DNA from 2 places in the Mesorhizobium monacense genome. Region 1 is predicted to be linked to the other one. Evidence: riboswitches for the same ligand, from Rfam matches in the RefSeq annotation. Region 1 holds a riboswitch; the other holds the start of a gene.
What was found. A riboswitch is a leader RNA that binds a small molecule or an ion and turns the genes downstream of it on or off. The one in region 1 is predicted to bind thiamine pyrophosphate.
Positions count from the first base shown of each region.

Region 2: another riboswitch for thiamine pyrophosphate. It lies ahead of thiC (phosphomethylpyrimidine synthase ThiC); the one in region 1 lies ahead of thiB (thiamine ABC transporter substrate binding subunit).

Region 1 is NZ_CM165567.1:6,467,606-6,475,968, reverse strand. It holds gene AC1RUK_RS31010 (M48 family metalloprotease) at 1-1,065, opposite strand, end outside; gene thiQ (thiamine ABC transporter ATP-binding protein) at 1,220-2,005, opposite strand; gene thiP (thiamine/thiamine pyrophosphate ABC transporter permease) at 2,002-3,612, opposite strand; gene thiB (thiamine ABC transporter substrate binding subunit) at 3,621-4,634, opposite strand; TPP riboswitch at 4,677-4,791, opposite strand; gene AC1RUK_RS30990 (thiamine diphosphokinase) at 4,926-5,570, shown strand; gene AC1RUK_RS30985 (ABC-F family ATP-binding cassette domain-containing protein) at 5,573-7,393, shown strand; gene AC1RUK_RS30980 (homocysteine S-methyltransferase family protein) at 7,401-8,339, opposite strand.
Region 2 is NZ_CM165567.1:4,434,157-4,442,519, reverse strand. It holds gene thiS (sulfur carrier protein ThiS) at 1-152, opposite strand, end outside; gene thiO (glycine oxidase ThiO) at 121-1,122, opposite strand; gene thiC (phosphomethylpyrimidine synthase ThiC) at 1,119-2,954, opposite strand; TPP riboswitch at 3,058-3,174, opposite strand; gene panD (aspartate 1-decarboxylase) at 3,282-3,734, opposite strand; gene nadC (carboxylating nicotinate-nucleotide diphosphorylase) at 3,798-4,652, opposite strand; gene AC1RUK_RS21450 (L-aspartate oxidase) at 4,652-6,193, opposite strand; gene nadA (quinolinate synthase NadA) at 6,190-7,164, opposite strand; gene AC1RUK_RS21440 (NUDIX hydrolase) at 7,231-8,205, opposite strand.

The sequences.
Region 1 (8,363 bases):
CACCCAGCCGCTGCGGATATAGTCGGTCAGCGGCCGGTTCTTGTCGATCGCAACGCCATCGAAGCGGATCGCCATGTCGCCCGGGCCGGTCGCCGTCACCGCAGCCGCCGAATTGTCGATGACGAAGCCGTCGGGCACGGTGAACGACACGCCGAGGCCAGGATGCAGGAAGGTCTGGCCGCGCACATAGCCTTCTTCCGGCGTGTCGCCGTAGAGCAGGCCGTCTATGCCGGCGAGGAAAGCATCGCGGTCGCGCGTGCCCACGCCCGGCGGGCCGAACTGACGGGCATGCCGCTGTGCCAGGTCGATGCGCTGCGGCGTGTTGGGGTGCGTCGCCAGGAAGTCGAGGCTGGCATCGGTGGCGCCGCTGATCGAGCGGAAATCGGTATAGGCCGACATCGACTGCAGGAAGCGGCCGGCGGCGTAAGGATCATAACCCGCCTCGCCGACCGACTTGATGCCGATGGCATCTGCTTCGAGCTCCTGGTTGCGCGAGAACTGCGCAAGCCTGAGCTTGCCGCGGATGAGTGCGGCCTTGGCGGTCGGGCTGTCGCCGAGCACATCGGAGACGACCTTGGTCGCCAGCCCCTCCTCGGCCTCCAGCTGCTGCCGCTGCAGGCCGTGGTTGGCGGTGACATGGCCCATCTCATGCGCGATGACGGCGGCAAGCTCGGCCGAATCATTGGCCAGCGCCAGCAGGCCGCGCGTGACGTAGAGATAGCCACCAGGCAGCGCGAAGGCGTTGACGTTGGGCGAATTGAGGATGGTGATGCGGTAGGTCTGGGTCGGATTTGCCGACACTACCGTCAGGCTGCCGACGACCTTGGCCACCATGCGCTCGAGCTTGGGATCGGAATATTCGCCGCCATAGGTGGCAAGGATGCGCGGATGCTGCGCCTTCGCCATCTCGGCGAGCTTGCTGTTGGCGACGACATTGTCGACGGTGACGGGCCTGTCGGACGGCTGGAAACCGGATTCCTGCACATCCGACGGCGTGAACATCTGGCAGCTTGCCAGCGCCACGGCCAAGCTGGCCAGCGCAAGGAATCGCGCCAGCGGCTTCATCAACAGTCTGTCCTTGCCGGTCGGCAGATCGGCGTCCTTTCTGTTCTTTGCGGCAAATCACGGCCTATGCCGGACCAGTATGGCCGGACCTAGCCACACTCCTCCGGTCAAGGCAAGCAAACGCCGCATCGTCCAAACCCGGTTTGGCCGTAAATTATGTCCGCTTCCGGGCAATATCTTGTGATCCGGCGTTGACCGGACCCGAGCCGATATAGCGCCGGAAGGCTTCCGGTCCAGAGCCGTCGAAAAAATCGGCCGCCGTCCCCGCCTCGGCGACCGTGCCATCGTCCAGAAACACCATGTTCTGGCCGATGCGGCGCGCATCTTCGGGCTGGTGGGTGACGAACAGAACCGTCATCTTCCGCTCGGCATGGACACTGGCCAAAAGATCCAGCATGTCGTCGCGCAAGGCCGGTCCGAGCGAGGCGAATGGCTCGTCGAGCAGAAGCACCGGCCGGTCGCGCACCAGCACGCGGGCAAGTGCGACGCGCTGCCGCTCGCCACCGGAGAGCTCGCGCGGCAGACGGCTTTCCTTGCCGGCTAGGCCGACGCGCCGCAGCGCCTCGGCAATCGCCTCGCGGTCGGCGCCGGTCAGGCTGAGCGACGGCGAACGGCCGAGCCCGACATTGCGCTCCACCGAGAGATGGGCAAACAGATTGTTTTCCTGGAACACCATCGACACCGGCCGGGCCGAAGGCGGAGCGGCGCTGACATCCGCCTCGCCGATCAGCACGCGGCCCGACCCTGGCGCCTCGAAACCGGCCACCAGATTGAGCAGCGTCGATTTTCCAGAGCCGCTTGGCCCCATGATGGCGGTGATCCTGGAAGCGGCAAACTCGACATCGAAGAGAAACGACGCCTCGCCATAGCTGAACGAGACCTTGTCCAGCCGCACTGCTGCCCCCCGTTTCACGTCGGCGCCATCATGAGTGGGCGTCATGCTCGTTCTCCCCGCCCCAGCCGGTCCGCGACAAGCACGAGCGCCAGGCAAACCAAGCCGAGCAGCAAGGCCAGGCCGGCGGCGTCCGCCGTCCGGTAACTGCCCATGCGCGCCAACAAAAGATAAGGCAAGGTCTGCACCGAATCGCTGCCGAACAGCGCGATCACGCCGAGATCGCCGAGCGACAAGGCCATGGCGAAGGCGAAAGCGGTGGCCAAAGGCCGCCTGAGCGATGGCCAGTCGACCAGAATGAGCCGGCTCCAGCCCGAGATGCCAAGTTGCGCGCAAAGCCGTTCGTGGCGTTCGCTTGCCGCATCATAGGCGGGACGCACGGCACGGATGGCGAAGGGCATCGCCATCACCGCGTTGACGGCAACGACCATGACAGGGGCGACGGCAAAGACGTCGCTGACCGTACGCAACAAAAGGAACCAGCCTGCACCGACGACGATGGGCGGCACGACCAGCACGAAGCCGGCGCCGGTATCAGTGGCATGTTCGAGCAGCGTCCTTGGGCCGGCGCCGCGCGTCAAGGCGAGTGCCCGCCGCGCCATGATGAGCGACAGCGACAGCGTCACCGCAAGCAGCGCCGACAGCAAGGCAAGCGCGACGCTGGTCAGCGTCGCCTGTCGCACGGCAGCCTCGCCCGCCAGCCGGCCGAGATCGGCGTCAAGCCCGGCTGCCAGCGTCGCTGCCATCGGCCCTACGACGAACAGCAAGGCCACGCCGATCAACGTGACGTTCAAAGCGGTCTCGGCCGTGCCGGCGGAAAGATACCGTCGCGGCGCCACCGGCAAATTGGCATCGCCAACCGTGTTGGCGCCGAGCCGCATCAAGGCCAGCACGACGACGAAGGTCAGAGCGATCTGCAGAAATGTTAGCGTTACGGCCCGCGCGGGATCGAAATCGAACCGCAGTGCCTGGTAGATGGCAACCTCCAGCGTCGTGGCGGCCGGACCGCCGCCCAACGTCAGCACGATGGTGAAGGAGGTGATGCAGAGCATGAAGACGAGCCCGGCAATGCCCGGCAACGCCGCGCGTAGCGCCGGCCATTCGATCAGGCGGAAGGCCGGTTTTGCGCCCATGCCGAGCTGGCTCGCCAGGCGCCATTGGTTGGCCGGGATCGTCCCCAGCGCTTCGAGGAACAGCCTTGTGGCCAGAGGCAGGTTGAAGAAGACATGGGCGATGAGGATGCCTGACAGCCCGTAGATACCCGGCCAGCCCTGGTCGCCGAGCAAGCCGGCGAAATAGCCGGCATTGCCGTAGAGCGCCAGGATGCCGAGCGCCGCGACGATGGCCGGCAGCGCCAACGGCAGGGCGAAAAGCTGCAGGATCAAGCCGCGGCCGAAAAAGCGCGGGTGCCGCGACAGGGCGCGCGACACGAACAGCGCCGGCATGACGGAAAGCAGCGTCGACAAAAGCGCCTGCCAGAGTGTGAAGCGGGCGACACGCAGGAGGTACGGGTCGAAGGCCGACGCAGCACCGGAAAGGTCGCGTGCGCCTTCGAGGATGAGCCCGGCAAACGCGCCGCCGATCAGCAGTGCAATGGCGGCAAGCGCGACGATGCCGGCGGTGACACGGGAATCGGTCGAACGCGCCGGCGCCATCCCGACCCCTACTTGCTCATCACCGCCAGCCATTCGTCGACCCAGGCCTTGCGGTTGGCCGCGACTTCTTCCGGGCTGAACAGCAAGGTCTTGGTCGGCTTGACCAGCTTGTCGAAGGCCGGGTTGAGCGGCTTGTCGGTCTTGCCGGCCGGGAACATCCAGTTGGTTTCCGGAATAATATTCTGGAACTTCGGCCCGGTCATGAAGGCCATGAACTTTTCCGCCAGCGGGTTCTTGGCGCCGGTCGTGGTGATGCCAGCAACCTCGATCTGCAGATACTCGCCTTCCTCGAAGGAGGCCGCCTGGTAGCGCTCGATGTTTTCGGCGACCATGTGGTAGGCCGGCGACGTGGTGTAGGACAGCACCATCGGCGCTTCGCCCTTGGTGAACAGGCCGTACGCCTCGCTCCAGCCCGGCGTCACTGTCAGAACTTTCGACTTGAGCTTGGCCCAGGCCTCCGGCGCCTTGTCGCCATAGACCGACTTGACCCAGAGCAGCAGGCCGAGGCCCGGTGTCGAGGTGCGCGGATCCTGGATGACGATCTTGTCGGTTGCATCGCCCTCGACCAGTTCCTTCAGGCTCTTCGGCGGCAATTTTAGCTTTTCGGTGTCGTAGACGACGGCGAAATAGCCATAGTCGAACGGCACGAAGGTGTCGTCGCTCCAGCCGCCCGGCACGTTGACGTCGGACACCGCGCCATGCGACGCGAACAGGCCGGTAGCCTTGGCTTCGGCCGTCAGGTTGGTGTCGAGGCCGAGCACGATGTCGGCCTTGGTCGAGGCCCCTTCGAGCTTGACGCGGTTGAGCAGCGCCACGCCGTCGGCGACCGAGACGAAGTCGAGGGTGCAGCCGCATTCGGCTTCGAATTCCTTCTTCACCACCGGGCCCGGACCCCACTCGGCGGTGAAACTCTCATAGGTGTAGACGGTGAGTTTTTCCTGGGCCGATGCCGGCCCGGACACGGCAAAAACGGATGCCGCGAGGACTGTTGCTGAGACAAGCGAGTGTAAAAGCGTGCGCATCGGCGCCTCCTTCGTTCGTGTGAAAGGAATTGAGGCGCCGGGTTGTCCGAAACGTCTAATCCCTCCGCCGGTACAAACCGGATCAGGTTCAGCGGGTTGGCGAGACTGCCTCTCAGCCGGTCCGCGAAGATCGCGTCCGGCACCCCGTTAGAGCGTTTCGACACATAGGCCCGGCCGATCAGCCGCGCAAGCGGAACTTTGCCGGGCATCCAATGCATGTTGCCCAAAGACGCGACGCACTTAAGGCGCGGCCTTCCGTTTCGCAGGCAGGGCTGGTAAGGGCCACGAGATATGAGCACATTCACCATCCTGCTTGGCGGCGATCTCATCCGCACGCCGCTGCTCGACCGCCAGATCGAGGGCACGCGCGTCATCGCCGCCGACGCCGGCATCGGCCATGCCCGGATGCTGGGGGTGATGCCCGAACTCTGGGTCGGCGATTTCGATTCCGTTCCCGCGGATTTGCCCGCCGATCTGGCCGCCGTGCCGCGCCACGTGTTTCCGCCCGAGAAAGACCAGACCGACGGCGAACTGGCGATATCAGCCGCACTCGAACGCGGCGCCACCAGCCTGGTTCTCGCCGGCGCCTTTGGCGGCAAGCGTGCCGACCACGCCTTCCTGCACCTGGCCCTCGCGGTGCGCCTGGCCAAAGGCGGAATGGATGTGCTTTTGACCAGCGGCGCGCAGGAAGGCATTCCGCTTTTGCCGGGAAAAGCCGGTTTCGACTATGCCGACGGCACGCTGTTTTCGGTGCTTGGTTTCTCCGATCTTGCCGGCCTCAGCGTCACCGGCGCCAAATGGCCGCTCGACCATGTCGAGGTTGCGTTCGGCTCGTCGTTGACCATTTCCAACGAGGTCAAGGGCCGGCTCGAAATCGCCTTGGGCAGCGGCCGCGCGCTGCTGCTTGCCCACCCATACCCCTTGCCCGAAAGCTGATCATGACCCCGCCGCTTCTCAATCTCGACGGGGTCAAGCTCACCTTCGGCGGCACGCCGCTGCTTGACGGCGCCGAACTCAGCGCCTCGGCCGGCGACAAGATCGCTCTGGTCGGCCGCAATGGCTCCGGCAAGTCGACGCTGCTGAAGATCGCCGCCGGGCTGATCGAGCCGCAGGACGGCGAAGTGTTCCGCCAGCCCTCGGCGACCGTGCGCTATCTGCCGCAAATGCCTGACATGGACGATTTCGCCAGTGTTCGCGCCTATGTCGAGGCCGGGCTGGGGCCTGCCGACGATCCCTACCGCGCCACCTATCTGATGGAACACCTCGGCCTCACCGGCGAGGAGAAGCCGAACGATCTCTCCGGCGGCGAGGCGAGGCGCGCCGCCCTTGCCCGGGTCATGGCGCCCGAGCCCGACATCTTGCTGCTTGATGAGCCGACCAACCATCTCGATTTGTCGGTGATTGAATGGCTGGAGGAGGAGCTTGCCCGCACCTCGTCGGCACTGATCCTCATCTCGCATGACCGCCGTTTTCTCGAGCGCGTCTCGCGCGCCACAGTCTGGCTCGACCGCGGCCAAACCCGGCGGCTGGACAAGGGCTTTGGCCATTTCGAGGAATGGCGCGACCAGGTTCTGGAAGAGGAAGAGCGCGAGCAGCACAAGCTCGGCCGCCAGATCGTGCGCGAGGAGCACTGGCTGCGCTACGGCGTGACGGCGCGGCGCAAGCGCAACATGCGCCGGCTTGGCGAGCTGCAGACGATGCGCCAGCGCTTTCGCGGCCATCGCGGCGCCGAAGGCACGGCGACACTGGTGGCCAGCGACGCCGCCGAATCCGGCAAGCTGGTGATCGAGGCCAGGAACATCGAAAAGAGTTTTGGCGACCTCACCGTGGTCAAGGGCTTTTCGACCCGCATCCAGCGCGGCGATCGCGTCGGCCTGGTCGGACCGAACGGCGCCGGCAAGACGACGCTTCTGAAGATGCTGACCGGCGAACTGACGCCGGATGCCGGCTCGGTGCGGCTCGGCGTCAATCTGGAGATCGCCACTCTCGACCAGAAGCGCGAGGCCGTCGACCCGGCCGAGACGCTGGCGCATTACCTCACCGACGGGCGCGGCGAGAACCTCGTCGTCAATGGCGAGCAGCGCCACGTCGTCTCCTACATGAAGGACTTCCTGTTCAAGCCGGAGCAGGCGCGCACGCCGGTGCGCGAGCTTTCCGGCGGCGAACGGGCGCGCCTGCTGCTGGCCCGCGTGCTGGCCAGGCCGGCAAATCTTCTGGTGCTCGACGAGCCGACCAACGATCTCGACATGGAGACGCTGGAGCTGCTGCAGGAACTGGTCGCCGGGTTTGCCGGCACTGTCATCCTGGTCAGCCACGATCGCGATTTCCTCGACCGCACCGTGACCAGCGTGATTGCGCCTGACGGCGGCGGCCGCTGGATCGAATATGCCGGCGGCTATTCCGACATGCTGGCACAGCGCGGCGGCACCAGGCTGGAAGACCGCAAGGCAAGGCCGAAGGCGGAGGCCGGAGATGCGGTTGCGACCAGCAGGCCCGAGTCTTCTGCTCCGAAGGCCCCGGCGAAGAAACTGTCGTTCAAGCAGAAATTCGCCCTGGAATCCTTGCCCAAGAAAATCGAGGCGATAGCCGCTTCGATTTCCAGGCTGGAGAACAACATCGCCGATCCCGCCTACTACGAGCGTGACCCGGCCTCGTTTCAGAAGACCATTGCCGCCCTCGACAAGGAACGCGCCACGCTGGCCGCGCTCGAGGAGGAATGGCTGGAGCTGGAGATGCTGCGCGAGGAGATGGAAGGATAGCCGCCTGTCACAGGCAGGCCTCGCAGATCGCGACAATGTGCCTTGCGTCCGTACCGCAGCAGCCGCCAAGCACGCCGATGTGGCCGAAACGGTCGCGCATCGCGCGATAGCGCCGGCCGAGGTCGACCGGATCGCCCGGATCGAGCTCGGTCGCCGCGTCAAGCTCGGCATGGCTCTTGGCGGACGCGTTGGCGCGCATGCCGCGAATGCGGCTCACCCAGCCTCCGCCGCCGGCAAGAACGGCGTCGAAATGGCTGGGGTGCGCACAGTTGATCATGAAATAGGCCGGTGCGCCGTCAGTTTGGTCGTCAACGGTTTCGATGGCATCTTTCAGGCTCTCGCCGGAAGGCAGGCGCCCATCGATCTCGACAGTGAAGGAGATTACCGACGGAAGGCCCGATGCCATTGCGGCGCAGGCTATCCCGGCCGCCTCGTGCGAATAGGTCATGGTGATGGCGCTGACCATGTCGGCGCCGGCGTCGCGGAACGCCTTGATCTGGTCGATGTGATAGTTTTCAGCTTCGGCCGTCGTCATGACCGCATCGACCCGGTAGCCATCGCCGCGCGGTCCGACCACTCCATTCACAAGGACGACCATCCCGCGCGCGGCGTAAGGCGCAGCGAGCGTCCGTGCCCACGAGACAGCGTGCCGGTTGGCGGCCGACAGCGCCTTGTCCGAATAGCCGAGCTTCCCGCCCCAGTCCGGATTGGCGCGCCATGTCGGCGTGTCGAGCACGAAGCCGACGCCGTGCTGTTCGGCGATATCCAGAAACTGGCGGAAATAGCGAGCGAGCCTCTCTTGGCCTTCTTCCTCGCCGAGCAGGGGAAAGGCGGCGAAGAACGGCAGATCGAGCCCATCCATGAAGACGAGCGACGTTTCGAGGCCGCCATCCGTCAGGAGAACGGTTTCGCCCAGCTCACGAAGATCGATCTTCGCATTGGTCATCGCCGTGCCCGGCTTCGGCCTGCC
Region 2 (8,363 bases), 2.0 Mb from region 1:
CTCAGCTGGAACTCCGCGCGGTTGGCTTTGTGCACGAGGTCGCTGTTGACGGCGGTCGCCAGCCAATCGCCCTCATAGTCGAGCGCGGCAAGCAGCTCGGCCAGGGTGGTGGCGGCAACCTCATGCGCTTCGCCGTTGACCAACAGTTTCATGAGCAAGCTCCTTGGTTCCGTCTTGATTGAAAACCAGGTCGGCCACCTGGCGCGCCATGGCAGGCGCGAGTAGAAAGCCATGGCGATAAAGCCCGTTGATCGCGACCGTGTTGCCGCGTGCCTCGACACGCGGCAGGTTGTCTGGAAAGGCCGGACGAACGCCGACACCAGCCTCAACGATCTCAGCCTCGCCGAATGCCGGATGGAGCGCGCAGGCGGCACCCAGAAGCTCCATCATCGAACGCGCCGTGACCGGTCCCCCGGATTGGCTTTCGATCATCGTCGCCCCAACCATGAAATGGTGGTCGGCACGCGGCACCACGTAGAGCGGAAAGCGCGGATGAAGCAGACGGACCGGGCGCGACAGCGAGACATCCGGCGTACGCAGGATCAGCATTTCGCCGCGAACGCCGCGCAACCCATCGTCTTCTGCCGCCATCCCCGTGCAGTCGATCCGGCGATCGAATCCGGAAATGTGCCGGGCATCGGCACCGAAGCGGAATTCGACGCCCATCGCCGCCAGCCTGTCATGCAGTGCCGCCATCGCCTGGCGTGGGTCGAGATGGGCCTCGTCGGGGAAGAACAGCGCACGGCGGAAGCGACCGGCGAGGTCCGGCTCGAGCTGTGCGATTTCGTTTTCATCGACAGGCCTGTACCCCGACGTGCGACTGGCAAACCGGTCGAGCTCGCCCGCATCGCGCGGCGCGGCCACGACCAGTGTTCCGGCCCGCGTCACCTGCCCGGGCGTTGCCGTATCCCACCAGTCGGCGGCGTCGCGTCCGAGATCGAGCACCGGCTGCTCGGCGCTTTCACGCTCGCACCATGGCGCCAACATGCCGCCGGCGAACCACGACGCATTGCCGCCGAGGCTAAGCCTCGTCTCGGCAAGCGTCACCGCCGCGCCGCGGGTGGCGAGTTCGAAGGCCGCGGTGAGGCCGGCGACGCCGGCCCCTTTGATCAACTCCTTCATGACGGCTCATGCGCCTCCGGCATGAGCGGTGCGCCGCTCTCTTCCGCTGGCACGTAGAGATCGCCGCCCTCGCGGTATTTCGCCGCCATCGCCGCCATGCCCTCTTTCTGAGCCTCGGCGCGGATGTCGTGGGATATTCGCATTGAGCAGAATTTCGGCCCGCACATCGAGCAGAAATGCGCCAGCTTGTGGGCCTCTTTGGGCAAGGTCTGGTCGTGGAAGGACCGCGCGGTTTCGGGGTCGAGCGACAGGTTGAACTGGTCTTCCCAGCGGAACTCGAAGCGCGCACGCGAAAGGGCATCATCCCTGGTTTTCGCTGCTGGGTGGCCCTTCGCCAGGTCGGCGGCATGGGCAGCTATCTTGTAGGTGATCACGCCAATCTTGACATCGTTGCGATCGGGAAGGCCGAGATGCTCCTTCGGCGTGACGTAGCAGAGCATGGCAGTGCCGAACCACCCGATCATCGCGGCGCCGATGCCGGAGGTGATGTGGTCATAGCCCGGCGCGATGTCGGTCGTCAGCGGTCCAAGCGTATAGAATGGCGCCTCGCCGCAGACGGCGAGTTGCTTGTCCATGTTCTCCTTGATCTTGTGCATCGGTACGTGGCCGGGCCCCTCGATCATCACCTGGCAGTCTTTTGCCCAGGCGATCTTCGTCAGCTCGCCGAGCGTTTCCAGCTCTGCGAATTGCGCCGCGTCGTTGGCGTCGGCAATCGAGCCCGGACGAAGGCCGTCGCCGAGCGAAAAGGACACGTCATAGGCGCGGCAGATGTCGCAGATTTCGGCGAAATGCTCGTAAAGGAAGCTCTCCCGGTGATGGTGCAGGCACCATTTGGCCATGATCGACCCACCGCGCGAGACGATGCCCGTGACCCGGTCGACGGTCAGCGGGATGTAGTGCAGCCGCACGCCGGCGTGGATGGTGAAATAGTCGACGCCCTGTTCGGCCTGTTCGATCAGCGTGTCGCGGTAGACCTCCCAGGTCAGGTCTTCGGCAATGCCGTTGACCTTTTCGAGCGCCTGATAGAGCGGCACCGTGCCGATCGGCACCGGCGCATTGCGCACGATCCATTCGCGGATGTTGTGGATGTTGCGGCCGGTCGAGAGGTCCATCACCGTATCGGCGCCCCAGCGGATCGCCCAGACCATCTTTTCCACCTCCTCGGCCATCGACGAGGTGACCGCTGAGTTTCCGATATTGGCGTTGATCTTCACCAGGAAATTGCGGCCGATGATCATCGGCTCGCTCTCGGGATGATTGATGTTTGCGGGAATGATCGCCCGGCCGCGAGCCACCTCGTCGCGCACGAATTCCGGCGTGACGAAGTCTGGGATCGCCGCGCCGAAGGCTTCGCCGTCGCGCTCAAGCTTGCCGCGCAGGATCTCGCGGCCGAGGTTCTCGCGGATCGCGACGAACTCCATTTCAGGCGTGATGATACCGGCGCGCGCATAGGCAAGCTGGGTGACCGCCTTGCCTGCCTTGGCCCTGAGCGGCCGGTTACGAATGGGAAATTCCGGCGTCAGGCGCTCGCCGGTGGCGAACCCATTGTCTTCCGGCCGGACATGGCGGCCGTCATAGGCTTCGACATCGCCGCGCGCCGTGACCCATTCGTGGCGAAGCCGGGCAAGGCCCTTTTCGATGCTGGTTTCGAGAGCAGGGTCGGTATAGGGGCCGGACGGATCGTAGACGGTGACGGGCGGCTCCCCGGCCGTCGGATGGACTGAGATTTCGCGCATCGGCACTTTGATGTGCGGATGGAAGACGCCGGACTTGTGGATCTTCCGCGAGGCGGGCAGTGGTCCCGTCGACACGGCGGGGGTGAGGGCATTCATCGTGAGGCTCCTTTGCTCATGCATTGGAGACCCAGTTCTGTGCCGGAAGGATGAAAAGACGCTTCTGTCGACCTGCCGAAACAGGATCTCGGGCGTAAACTCCCGCAAAGCGCTTGCACCGTCCCTACGCCAGTATGAACTGGATCAGGTTCAACGGGTCACTGCGCCGCGAAAGCCAGCAGTATCTCAGCCCCTTGCCGGGACTCCCCTGGTGAATGCATCGAATTGAACGGGCCGGCGCTGTCTTGTCAAGCGCATTCGGCCCGCTGCGGTGATAGGCGACCAATCAAACGCAGCGGAAATGCACGCGCGGGTATGGAGAGCAAGTCACGCCCCGGAGACCAGCGCGCGAATGGCCAAAGCCGCATTCGCCTCGTCAAGGATGGAAAAACTGTACCGGCCGTGCGTGTCAAGATCGACCGAGTAGCTCAGGCGGTCGCGTATGTGGTTGTCTTGGTCGAACGTGACGATCCGCGGCTTCACTGCGGTGATCCGCGCTTCGTCCACGTAGAGGGAGTTGCAGACGATGATTTGGTCGCCGGGCTGGCAGGTGCGGGCGGCCGCACCATTGAGGATGCAGCATCGTGAGCCGCGCTCGCCGAGAATGACATAGGTCGAAATCCGCGCACCGGAATTCTTGTTCCAGATATCCACGAACTCCATGGGCAGGATCCCGGCTGCTTCACAGTGGTCAGGGTCCAGCGTTATCGATCCAAGGTAATTGAGGTTCGCTTCGGTGACATGGATGCCGTGCAGCTTGCCGGCGACTATTTTTCGCATTGGTCCGGTGCCCTATTCGTGTCGAGAAGAAGTCATTCAGCTGCCGACGGCCAGGCTCGACGGTCAAAGCTCACGGTAGTCGAGCCCGATGTCGAGGATCTGCGCACTGTGGGTCAACCAGCCGATGGAAATCAGATCGACACCGGTCGCGGCGACGGCTGACGCCGTATTGACGGTGATCCTGCCTGACGCCTCGGTGATTGCCCGGCCGGCAACCATGGCCACCGCCTGCCGCAACGCGTCGACCGACATATTGTCGAGCAGCACTGCGTCGGGGGCGAGGGGCAAGGCTTCTTCCAACTGGGCCAGCGTATCAACCTCAACTTCGATCTTGACGAGATGGCCGGCGCCGGCCCGCGCCCGCTCGATGGCGGGGCGAATTCCGCCGGCGACGGCGATGTGGTTGTCCTTGATCAGGATGGCGTCGTCGAGGCCGAAACGGTGATTGGCGCCGCCGCCGGCGCGCACGGCATACTTTTCGACCGCCCGCAATCCAGGCGTCGTCTTGCGTGTGCAAACGATCTTCGCAGCGTGGCCCCGAACAGCCGCGACGACCGATGCGGTCGCCGTGGCGATGCCGCTCAAATGACAAAGAAAATTGAGCGCCGTCCGTTCCGCCGTGAGTATGGCGCGGGCCGGACCGCGCACCGAGGCAATGATCTCGCCTTGCGCGACGGCGATGCCGTCAGGCAGATGCACTTTCACGTCGACGCTCTTGTCGATGAGCCGGAAGGCGAGCGTCGCCAGATCGAGCCCGGCGACAGTTCCGGCCTGACGCGCAGTCAGCACTGTTGTCGCATGATGATCTTTCGGTACGACGGCGTCCGAGGTCAGGTCGCCGGCCCTGCCGAGATCTTCGAGCAGAGCTGCCCGGACCAGTGGCTCGAGCATGATTGCGGGAAGGGGTGAGAGGTTCATCACAGGACGCTTTCGAGTGCCGGGGAGGATGCGAGTTCCCGCGCTGCCGCCACAGCCGCGTCGAGCGTGATTTCGGAGCGGCGAGCGACGGTTGCATGATGCGGAAAGTCGGTCCGGAAATGAGCACCGCGGCTTTCCCGGCGCAGCAAGGCGGCAAGGGTGATCATCAGCCCGACGGCGGCGGGATCGGACGCCGCGTCGTGCCGCTGCAACAGCGGCAGCAAGGCCCGCGCGGCCTCTTTCAACCCTTCGCCATCTCGCATGACGCCGAGGGCACGCGACAGGAGAGGGCGCACAGGCTTTGGGTTCGGCGTGGGCAGGTCAGGTGCCGTCGCTGGTTTTCCGCTGCCGTCGGGCGAACCAGCTACACTCTCGGCAACCCAGCGCGCGCAGACGACGGCCTCGGTCAAGGAATTGCTGGCAAGCCGGTTGGCGCCGTGCAGCCCGGTCGAAGCGACCTCTCCGCAAGCCCAAAGTCCCGGAACGGAAGTACGCCCGGCCAGATCCACGGCGATGCCACCCATGTGATAGTGCTGCGCCGGCCGGATCGGGATGAGATCACGCGCTGGATCGATGCCGGCCTTGCTGCAGGCCAACGCGATGGTGGGAAACTGCTGCGCGAATGTCGCGCCTGGCTTTTCGCGTACGTCGAGGAAGACGCGATGGCCGTCGGCAAGATGGCGCCAGACGGCGCGCGCGACGATGTCGCGCGGTGCGAGTTCCGCCCCTCGCACGCCGTCGAGGAAACGTCGGCCTGTCTCGCCGACGATCACCGCACCTTCGCCGCGAACCGCCTCGCTGATGAGCGGCATCGGACGGCCCGGCCCATCGAGCGCGGTCGGGTGGAACTGGATGAACTCCAGGTCGGCAAGGACGGCACCCGCATGCGCAGCGAGCGCCAGGCCCTGCCCGCAACTGCTCAGCGGGTTGGTTGAATCCTGAAACAGCCCGCCAATCCCGCCCGTGGCGAGGACGACCCGTCCCGTGGCGAGGAACACCGGACCTGTCGAACAACTCGCCATCACCCCGGTGACCCTGCCGTCCTCCACGGCCAGCCGGCGCGCTTCGAAGCCCTCGACGACCTCTATGGTCGGCGTCGATTTCACGGCGGCGACCAGTGCGCGCATGACCTCCCGGCCGCTCCCGTCGCCTCCGGCATGAACGATGCGCCGCCGGCTGTGCGCCGCTTCCAATCCGAGACGAAGGGCGCCTGTCGGCGTCCGGTCGAAGCGAACCCCAAGGCGCGCCAGATCCTCAGTCGCGGCGGGCGCGGCGTGCACGATGCGCGTTGCTGCTTGCTTGTCGCAAAGACCATCACCTGCGGCGAGCGTGTCGGAAAGATGGAGCGCTGGCTCATCATCGTTGCCCAGGCTGGCAGCAAGCCCACCCTGCGCCCACGCGCTCGACGCGTCCGCGCCAAGCGGTGATCTCGATAGCAGAAGCACCGGCTCGGGCGCCAGGTGAAGCGCCGTCATCAGCCCGGCTACGCCGCCGCCAATGATGACCGGCCGGCCGGCGAGATCGCGGACGTCCATGTTCATACGGCCAGCATCCGCTCGACGGCCAGCCGCGCGCGCCCGGCAATCTCCGGCTCGATTGTCACAGCGTGGCGGTTGTGTTCGAGCGACGAACGAATGTTGGCGAGCGTTATCCGCTTCATGTGCGGGCACAAATTGCAGGGCCGGATGAACTCGACATCGGGGTGTTCGACCGCGACATTGTCGCTCATCGAGCATTCCGTCATCAGCACGACCCGTGCCGGCTTTCGCTGCCCGACATAGTCGGACATGGCAGCGGTCGAGCCGGAAAAATCGGCCTCAGTCACCACTTCGGGTGGACACTCGGGATGGGCGAGTACCGTCACACCGGGATGGTCCTCGCGCAGTTGGCGGATGTCGGCAGGCGTGAAGCGCTCATGCACCTCGCAATGCCCTTTCCAGGCGATGATCTGCACATCGGTCTGTGCGGCGATGTTCTGGGCCAGATACTCGTCCGGCAACATGATCACCCGAGGAACACCCAGCGACTCCACCACGGCTTTCGCATTGCCGGAGGTACAGCAGATGTCGGACTCTGCCTTCACAGCCGCGGAAGTGTTGACGTAGGTGACGATCGGTATGCCAGGATAGCGCTGCCGCAGCAGGCGGACATCCTCGGCCGTAATGGAATCGGCGAGCGAGCAGCCGGCTTGCGTGTCCGGGATAAGCACTGTTTTGCCCGGGTTGAGCAACTTGGCCGTCTCGGCCATGAAATGCACGCCGGCGAGAACGATGACATCGGCATCGACTGCCATTGCCTTGCGGGCGAGCGCCAAGCTGTCGCCGACGATGTCGGCAACACAGTGGAAGATCTCCGGCGTCTGGTAGTTGTGCGCCAGGATGACGGCATTGCGCTGCCGTTTCAGATCGAGGATGGCTTCGATATCACCGGTGAAAGCCGGCCATTCGATGGGCGGGATGACCCGTCGCACCCGATCATAGAGCGCAACCGTACGTGCGGAGGTGCTGAGCATGGTCAACCCTATTATTCTCTAAATGAGTATAACTAGGGCATATACTTATCCTGAGTATAAGGAATGTCAAACGCGTGAGAGGGGCAATTTCGTCCCTGCGACAGTTCGCTCCGCCAGAACCGTTTGGCGAAAGCGGAAGCGCTTCGCTGGGCGCCCCCCGGTGGCGGACATTGTCTCGCCTGTCTCCTCGACCAGATCTTGCTCTTCGATGATTCGCCGAAAGTTTGGCTTGTGAACGAGCCGGCCTGCCAGTGCCTCCACGGTTCGCTGCAATTGCAGCAATGTGAACGTCGCTGGCATCAGCTCGAACACGACGGGCCGGTACTTGATCTTGGTTCGCAGTCTGGCGATCCCCGTTGCCAGAATACGGCGATGATCGGCAATCATCGGACGGCCGGGAACTGACGGCGCGCTGCCTGTGTTGCTGCTGCGTCTGGATTCCGCGACCAGCGCGGCTTCGTAGAGCAGTTCGTATCGCTGCAGGACGAGTTCCTCGTTCCAGTGGCACTCATCGAAGCCAAAAGCGATTGCCGCGCGCTGCCAGCGGTCGTGACGCGTGTCCGGGTCTTCGGCCTCATCGGCCCAGGCCCGCAGTTGGGGCATGAGAATGCCAGACACTAAGGTCGGCACGCCTGCGCGGTGATCCTCCCACGGAAAATAGTCGTACCAGCCGTGCCATCCATTCGCTGGCGACCTCTCCGTCTGCTCTTCCCGCGTCAGGCCGAGATAGCTGATTGAGATCACGCGCTGTACGTGCTCGTCACCGATCCGGTCGCGGTCGGCGAAGGTGTAAAGCTGTTCGATATAGCCCAGCGGATGACCGGTCTGCCGCTCTACCCAGGCTCTTAGGCCCGACTGCAAGGAACGGTGGCCGAGTTCAAAGGGTCCGGATGGCAAAGCACCGGCGGCCTGTCCGATGGTCAGCACGCGTGGCTCACCATTTGTCACGGCGATCACAACAGCGATCAGGTCCGCGCTGACGGCCTGGCCGCGGTCGCTTTTTGCGGTCTCTTTCTTCGCCGGAGTTTTCCTGTCTTGCATAGGGATTTGATCGAATTCCAATTATCAAGTCCGCCCCGGAGGGACCAATGTGAGAAGGGTGAACTGCTGCCTGCTGCCCGTCAACGTCGTCAAGGACGGCACATTCGACCACGTCTTGGTCTTTGCCCTTCGCGTCGGCGCATTTCTATACCAAAAGC